One region of the Streptomyces sp. NPDC002817 genome, then DNA from elsewhere that is predicted to be linked to it. Evidence: riboswitches for the same ligand, from Rfam matches in the RefSeq annotation. Region 1 holds a riboswitch; the other holds the start of a gene.
What was found. A riboswitch is a leader RNA that binds a small molecule or an ion and turns the genes downstream of it on or off. The one in region 1 is predicted to bind S-adenosylmethionine.
Positions count from the first base shown of each region.

Region 1 (3,401 bases):
CGGGCTCCACAAAAGGAACAAAGTTCACAAAAGAACCGCACACTTTGGCTACTTCTCGTCGCATCCGAAGCGAGAACTCATATGCGGCTGGCATGGGGGGTGGAGCAGCTTCCCCAACTGTACCGCGCTCAACCATAGAGAATTGCCCCCTCCGCTTCTCTCACGGAGGGGGCAATTCGATGAACTCTTGGTAATCGGCATTACCGAGGGTAACGACCGGGCTCGGTCAGCCTCCGGCGACGGCCGGAATGATCGAGACGCCGGCCCCGTCCGGAGTGGCCGTCTCCAGGCCCTGCTCGAAGCGGACGTCGTCGTCGTTGACGTACACGTTGACGAAGCGGCGCAGCTTGCCCTGGTCGTCCAGAACGCGGGCCGCGATACCGGTGTGGTTCTTCTCGAGGTCGGCGATGACCTCGGCGAGGGTCGCGCCCTCGGCGGCGACCTCGGCCTGTCCGCCGGTGTAGGTGCGCAGGATGGTGGGGATGCGGACGTTGACGCTCACGGTTGAACCTCCGGTCAGGGTTGCGGGGGCCTAGACGAGGCCGGCCTCGCGGAACGAGTCAAGGTTGGGGCGGATGGTCGCAGTGAGCCCCGTACCCGCCACCGCATCCAGGGTCTTCAGTCCGTCGCCCGTGTTCAGCACAACGGTGGTCAGCGTCGGGTCCAGCAGGCCGTTCTCGATCAGCTTCTTGGTGACACCGACCGTCACACCGCCCGCGGTCTCCGCGAAGATGCCCTCGGTCCGCGCCAGCAGCTTGATCGCGTCGACGACCTGCTCGTCGTTGACGTCCTCCACCGCACCGCCGGTACGGCGCGCGATGTCCAGGACGTACGGCCCGTCCGCCGGGTTGCCGATGGCGAGCGACTTGGCGATGGTGTTCGGCTTCTGCGGCCGCACCACGTCGTGACCCGCCTTGTAGGCGACGGAGACCGGCGAGCAGCCCTCGGCCTGGGCGCCGAAGATCCGGTACGGCTTGTCCTCGACGAGCCCGAGCTTGATCAGCTCCTGCAGTCCCTTGTCGATCTTCGTGAGCTGCGAGCCGGAGGCGATCGGCACGACCAGCTGGTCGGGGAGCCGCCAGCCGAGCTGCTCGCAGATCTCGTACGCCAGGGTCTTGGAGCCCTCGGCGTAGTAGGGCCGCAGGTTGACGTTGACGAAGCCCCAGCCCTCGCCGGCCGGGTCGCCGATCAGCTCGGAGCAGAAGCGGTTCACGTCGTCGTAGTTGCCCTCGATGCCGACGAGCTCGCCGCCGTAGATGGCGGCCATGACGACCTTGCCCTGCTCCAGGTCGTGCGGGATGAACACGCAGGAACGGAAGCCGGCGCGGGCGGCGGCGGCGCCGACGGCACCGGCCAGGTTGCCCGTGGAGGAACAGGACAGGGTGGTGAAGCCGAAGGCGCGCGCGGCCTCGATGGCCTGGGCGACGACGCGGTCCTTGAAGGAGTGCGTCGGGTTGCCGGAGTCGTCCTTCACATACAGACCGCCGGTGACACCGAGCTCGCGGGCCAGGTTGTCGGCCTTGACGAGCTGGGTCCAGCCCGGGTTGATGTTGGGCTTGTCGGCCACGTCCGCGGGGACGGGCAGCAACGGCGCGTAGCGCCAGATGTTCGCGGGTCCCGCCTCGATCTGCTTGCGGAGCTCCTCGGTGTCATAGGCCGAGAAGTCATAGGCGATCTCGAGCGGGCCGAAACACTCCTCGCACGCGAAGACCGGGCCGAGGGGGACGCGGTGACCGCACTCGCGGCAGCTGAGCGCCGCGGCCGGGCCGAGGTCTACGGTGGTTTCGGTGGTGCTTGCAACAGTCTGCGCAGCCATGAGAGGCGAGGCCCTTTCCTCATCTTCCTCACGACGCATCTCGCCGTGAGACGGATTTGGCACCTTCCCGAGTCGGGAGCCTCACGCGCGTGAGAAACCGACTGGAGGGTTGCCGGGGCTTCATCGGGCCGTATCCCTCTGCCCCTCTGGATGAGCGGTATGAAGTTGTGTGAACGGCGGGCCACCCTCGACATGCGATGGTCATCCGCGTTGTTCAAGACTGTAACCGACGACCAGGACAGTTGAGATAGTCGTCCGAACCGCGAGATGGATCACACGGTGATACGCATGCTCGCCGAGAGAACGCAGAGGAGCCGCGCACTGTGCTGAACGAAGTCGAGCGCTGGCTGACCACCCGGTCCTGGTCCCTGACTGATCGCCCGCTCCACCAGCTCCTGGCCGCCAAGCAACGCACGAACCAGTCGGTCAGTGTCGTCCTGCCCGCGCTCAACGAGGAGGAGACGGTCGGTGACATCGTCTCCGTGATCCGTCACGACCTCATGCAGCAGGTCCCGCTCGTCGACGAGATAGTCGTCGTCGACTCGGGCTCCACCGACCGTACATCCGAGGTCGCCGCCGCGGCCGGGGCGACCGTCGTCCACCGCGACGACATCCTGCCCCGTCTCCCGGCCGTGCCCGGCAAGGGCGAGGTGCTGTGGCGCTCGCTGCTGGTGACCCGCGGTGACATCGTCTGCTTCATCGACGCCGACCTGAAGGAGTTCTCCTCCGACTTCGTCTCCGGGATCGTGGGCCCGCTGCTCACCGACCCCGGCGTCGACCTCGTCAAGGGCATGTACGACCGCCCGCTGGGCGGCGCGGCGGGCCAGGGCGGCCGGGTGACCGAGCTGATGGCCCGCCCGCTGCTGAACATGCACTGGCCCCAGCTGGCCGGCTTCGTCCAGCCGCTGGGCGGCGAGTACGCGGCCCGCCGCTCCCTGCTGGAACAACTGCCGTTCCCGGTGGGCTACGGCGTCGAGCTCGGCATGCTGGTCGACGCGCTGCACCTGGTGGGCCTGGACGCGCTGGCCCAGGTCGACGTGGGCGTCCGCAAGCACCGCCACCAGGACGGGCAGGCCCTGGGCCGGATGTCCGCCGCGATCTACCGCACGGCCCAGCTGCGGCTGGCCCGCGGCCACCTCATCCGCCCCTCCCTCACCCAGTTCGAGCGGGGCGCGGACGGCTTCGAGCCGCGGACGTACTCCGTGGACACGGAGGAGCGGCCGCCGATGGTGGAGATCGTGGAGTACGCGTCCCGGAAGGTCGCCTGAGGAGGGCCGTATTACGGCGCCCACGAGCCCGTATACGGCGAACCGTACGTTTGAGCGTTTACGGGTCGGGCTAGGTTGAGGCGTATGGCTTCCACGCAGGCTGACCAGGGTGCCCGGGTGCTCGTCGCGTCCAACCGCGGCCCGATCTCGTACGAGGTTCAGGAGGACGGCTCGCTGTCCGCCAAGCGCGGTGGCGGCGGGCTGGTCTCCGGCCTCTCCGCGATCGGGTCGGACGCGGACGCGCTGTGGGTGTGCTCGGCACTCTCCGACGGCGACCGCGAGGCGGTGCGCCGCGGGGAGGGCGAGCAGGGGGTGCG
Region 1 is NZ_JBSFUY010000002.1:148,475-151,875, reverse strand. Features, by position in the region: gene ACWD3I_RS03745 (MoaD/ThiS family protein) at 227-502, opposite strand; gene thrC (threonine synthase) at 533-1,816, opposite strand; SAM riboswitch class I at 1,833-1,973, opposite strand; gene ACWD3I_RS03735 (glucosyl-3-phosphoglycerate synthase) at 2,140-3,084, shown strand; gene ACWD3I_RS03730 (alpha,alpha-trehalose-phosphate synthase (UDP-forming)) at 3,169-3,401, shown strand, end outside.

Region 2 (3,401 bases), on a different contig from region 1:
AGGGTTCCGAGAAGCTGCGGGTCAAGCTGAGCAAGGCTTACTTCGGCGAGGAGTCCCAGATCCCCAAGCCGACCGCCGAGGAGTACAAGGAGATCACGAGCGGCCACGGCCACCACTGATCGCTGCGCTCGCCACGCGCGCCGAAGGGCCCCGTCCGAACAACGGACGGGGCCCTTTGCCGTGCCCTGCGGCTGGATAGGGTGGGGGCACACTCTTCTACGACATCCTGGAGCGGCCTTATGAGCGCTGTGACCCCCGCTGGAGGCGACATCGCGGCGGGCCGTTCCTGGCCCGACGTACTGAGCGCCCTGCTCGCCGGGCAGGACCTGAGTTCCGGTGACACGGCGTGGGCGATGGACCGCTTCATGAGCGGCGAGGCCACGGACGCCCAGATCGCGGGGTTCATGGTGGCGCTGCGGGCCAAGGGGGAGACGGTCGAGGAGATCACCGGTCTCGTCGAGGCGATGTACGCGCACGCGCAGCCGCTGGACATCCCCGGGCCGGCCGTCGACATCGTCGGCACCGGCGGCGACCGGGCGAAGACGGTCAACATCTCGACGATGTCCGCCATCGTGATCGCGGGCACCGGGGCGAAGGTCGTCAAGCACGGCAACCGGGCCTCGTCCTCGGCGAGCGGTTCCTCCGACGTCCTGGAGAAGCTCGGCATCAACCTGGACCTGTCGCCCGCGCGGGTGGCCCAGGTGGTGGACGAGGCCGGCATCACCTTCTGTTTCGCGGCCAAGTTCCACCCGTCGATGCGGTTCGTCGGCGGAGTCCGCCGGGATCTCGGGATCCCTACCTCGTTCAACCTGCTCGGCCCGCTGACCAACCCCGCGCGGGTCACCGCCTCGGCGGTCGGCTGCTTCGACACCCGGATGGCGGGGCTCATCGCCGGAGTGCTGGCCGAGCGCGGCTCCTCCGCGCTGGTCTTCCGCGGTGACGACGGTCTCGACGAGCTGACGACCACGGCCACTTCACGAGTGTGGATCGTCCGCGACGGCAAGGTGCGCGAGGAGGCCTTCGACCCGCGGGACGTCGGTCTCGAACTGGTGCCGGTGGAGGCGCTGCGGGGCGCGGACGCCTCGTTCAACGCCGAGGTCGCCCGACGTCTGCTGGACGGCGGGACCGGACCGGTGCGGGACGCGGTACTGCTCAACTCGGCCGCGGCGCTGATGGCGTTCGCACCGACGGAGGCACCGCTCGTGGACCAGATCCGGGCCGGCATGGTGAAGGCGGCCGAGTCGATCGACTCCGGCGCGGCCAAGCGGACGCTGGAGCGCTGGGCGGCGGCCAGCAACGCCTGACGTCCACCGATGGTCGTCCCGCGATCCGGACACGGGTTGCGGGACGACGATCACATCGCGTACGTTCCTGTACCAGGTCATGAGTGACAGTCATGAGGCCCCGGCCGACTGTCCGGCAACCCTCCGTCCGTGGCGGGGTGCCCCGGGTGAAGACCAGGCCGTAGGCAGCGAGGTCTACGGCAAGCGCGGGCCCCTCTCGAATCCAGGGGTCCTGGTCGTTCGAGGGAGTCTTCCGTGAGCAAGCGAATGCGATAGGGCTGCCGAGCCCCGCCTCCGCGCACCCTTTTCCTCACCTCCGCATGTCCTTCTTCGGCATGCTCTCTCACGGGAGTTCCCATGTCTGTCTCCACCGCTGCCGCCGCCCAGACCATTTGTGCCCCGCTGTCCGTTCTGGGAAGCGATGTCACCGTCCCGCTCGTCACCGGTGGCGAGGTCACCTACGCTGCCCTCGACTACGCGGCCAGCGCGCCCGCCCTGCAGCGCGTGTGGGACGACGTGGCGGCCTACGCTCCCTACTACGGCAGCGTCCACCGCGGCGCCGGCTACCTCTCCCAGCTGTCGACGGACCTCTTCGAGAACGCCCGGAACACGATCAGCGAGTTCCTGGACTGCCGCGCCGACGACCAGCTGATCTTCACCCGCTCGACCACGGACTCCCTGAACCTCCTCGCCCAGGCCCTCCCCGCCGACTGCCAGGTCTTCGTCTTCGAGACCGAGCACCACGCGAGCCTGCTGCCCTGGAAGGACGCCCGCGTCACCTACCTCAACGCCCCGCGCACCCCGCAGCAGGCCGTCGAGACCCTGGAGCAGGCCCTCGCCGCCCGGGACCCCTACGGATCGGCCCTGGTCTGCGTGACCGGCGCCTCCAACGTCACCGGCGAGCTGTGGCCGGTGCGCGAGCTGGCCGCCGCCGCCCACGCGCACGGCGCCCGGATCGTCCTGGACGCCGCTCAGCTGGCCCCCCACCACCCGGTCTCCGTGCAGGACCTGGACGTCGACTGGATCGCCTTCTCCGGCCACAAGCTGTACGCGCCCTTCGGCTCCGGTGTCCTCGCGGGCCGCGCCGACTGGCTCCAGGCCGCCGATCCCTACCTCGCGGGCGGCGGCGCCAGCCGCAAGGTCACCCGTCGTGAGGACGGCGGCGTGGACGTCGAGTGGCACGAGACCGCGGCCCGCCACGAGGCCGGCTCCCCGAACGTGATCGGCGCCTACTCCATCGCGTCGGCCTGCAAGGCGCTCACCGAGGCCGGCTTCGACACCCTGGTCGCCCGTGAGCAGTACCTGATCGAGAGGGTGAAGACAGGCCTCGCCGAGGTCCCGGAGGTCCGGATCCTCTCCCTCTTCGGGGACGACGCCCCGCGCGTCGGCGTGATCTCCTTCGTCGTCGAGGGCTGGAACAGCTCCCACTTCGCCGCCGCCCTCTCCGCCGAGTACGGCATCGGCGTCCGCGACGGTCTCTTCTGCGCCCACCCCCTCGTCCGCACCCTCCTCGGCAGCGACCCCCAGACCCAGGGCGAGTGCGGAGCTCCGGAGGCCGCGCCCGGCGAGAAGTCCCTCAACGCGATCCGGGTGAGCTTCGGTGCGGGGACGCCGGACGAGCACGTCGAGCGCTTCGTGACCGCCGTCAAGGAGCTCGTCCAGGACGGTGCGAAGTGGAAGTACCGCACGGAGGACGGCCGTTGCGTCCCGGCGGTCTGACCTGCTGACGGGCCTGCTATACCCTGCCTCCTCGACAGGTTCACGTTGACGGGGGAGCAGGAAGTGCAGGTGCTGCGCGCGACGGACCCACGCAGGATCGGCCCGTACGAGGTACGGGGCCGGCTCGGCTCGGGCGGCATGGGCGAGGTCTATCTCGCCGAGTCACGGGCGGGACTGCGGCTGGCGGTGAAGGTCGTGCGGTCCGAGTACGCCCAGGACCGCACCTTCCGCGCCCGGTTCCGGCAGGAGGTGCGGGCCGCGCAGACGGTCGGCGGGACGGGGACGTTCACCGCGCGCGTGGTCGACGCCGACCCCGAGGGCGAGCACCCGTGGATGGCGACGGAGTTCGTGGAGGGCCCGAACCTCCGGGACGCGGTGCTGGACGGCGGGGCGCTGCCG
Region 2 is NZ_JBSFUY010000023.1:7,152-10,552, forward strand. Features, by position in the region: gene qcrB (cytochrome bc1 complex cytochrome b subunit) at 1-119, shown strand, start outside; gene trpD (anthranilate phosphoribosyltransferase) at 240-1,304, shown strand; SAM riboswitch class IV at 1,380-1,496, shown strand; gene ACWD3I_RS33255 (aminotransferase class V-fold PLP-dependent enzyme) at 1,641-3,002, shown strand; gene ACWD3I_RS33260 (protein kinase domain-containing protein) at 3,066-3,401, shown strand, end outside.
Region 2: another riboswitch for S-adenosylmethionine. It lies ahead of ACWD3I_RS33255 (aminotransferase class V-fold PLP-dependent enzyme); the one in region 1 lies ahead of thrC (threonine synthase).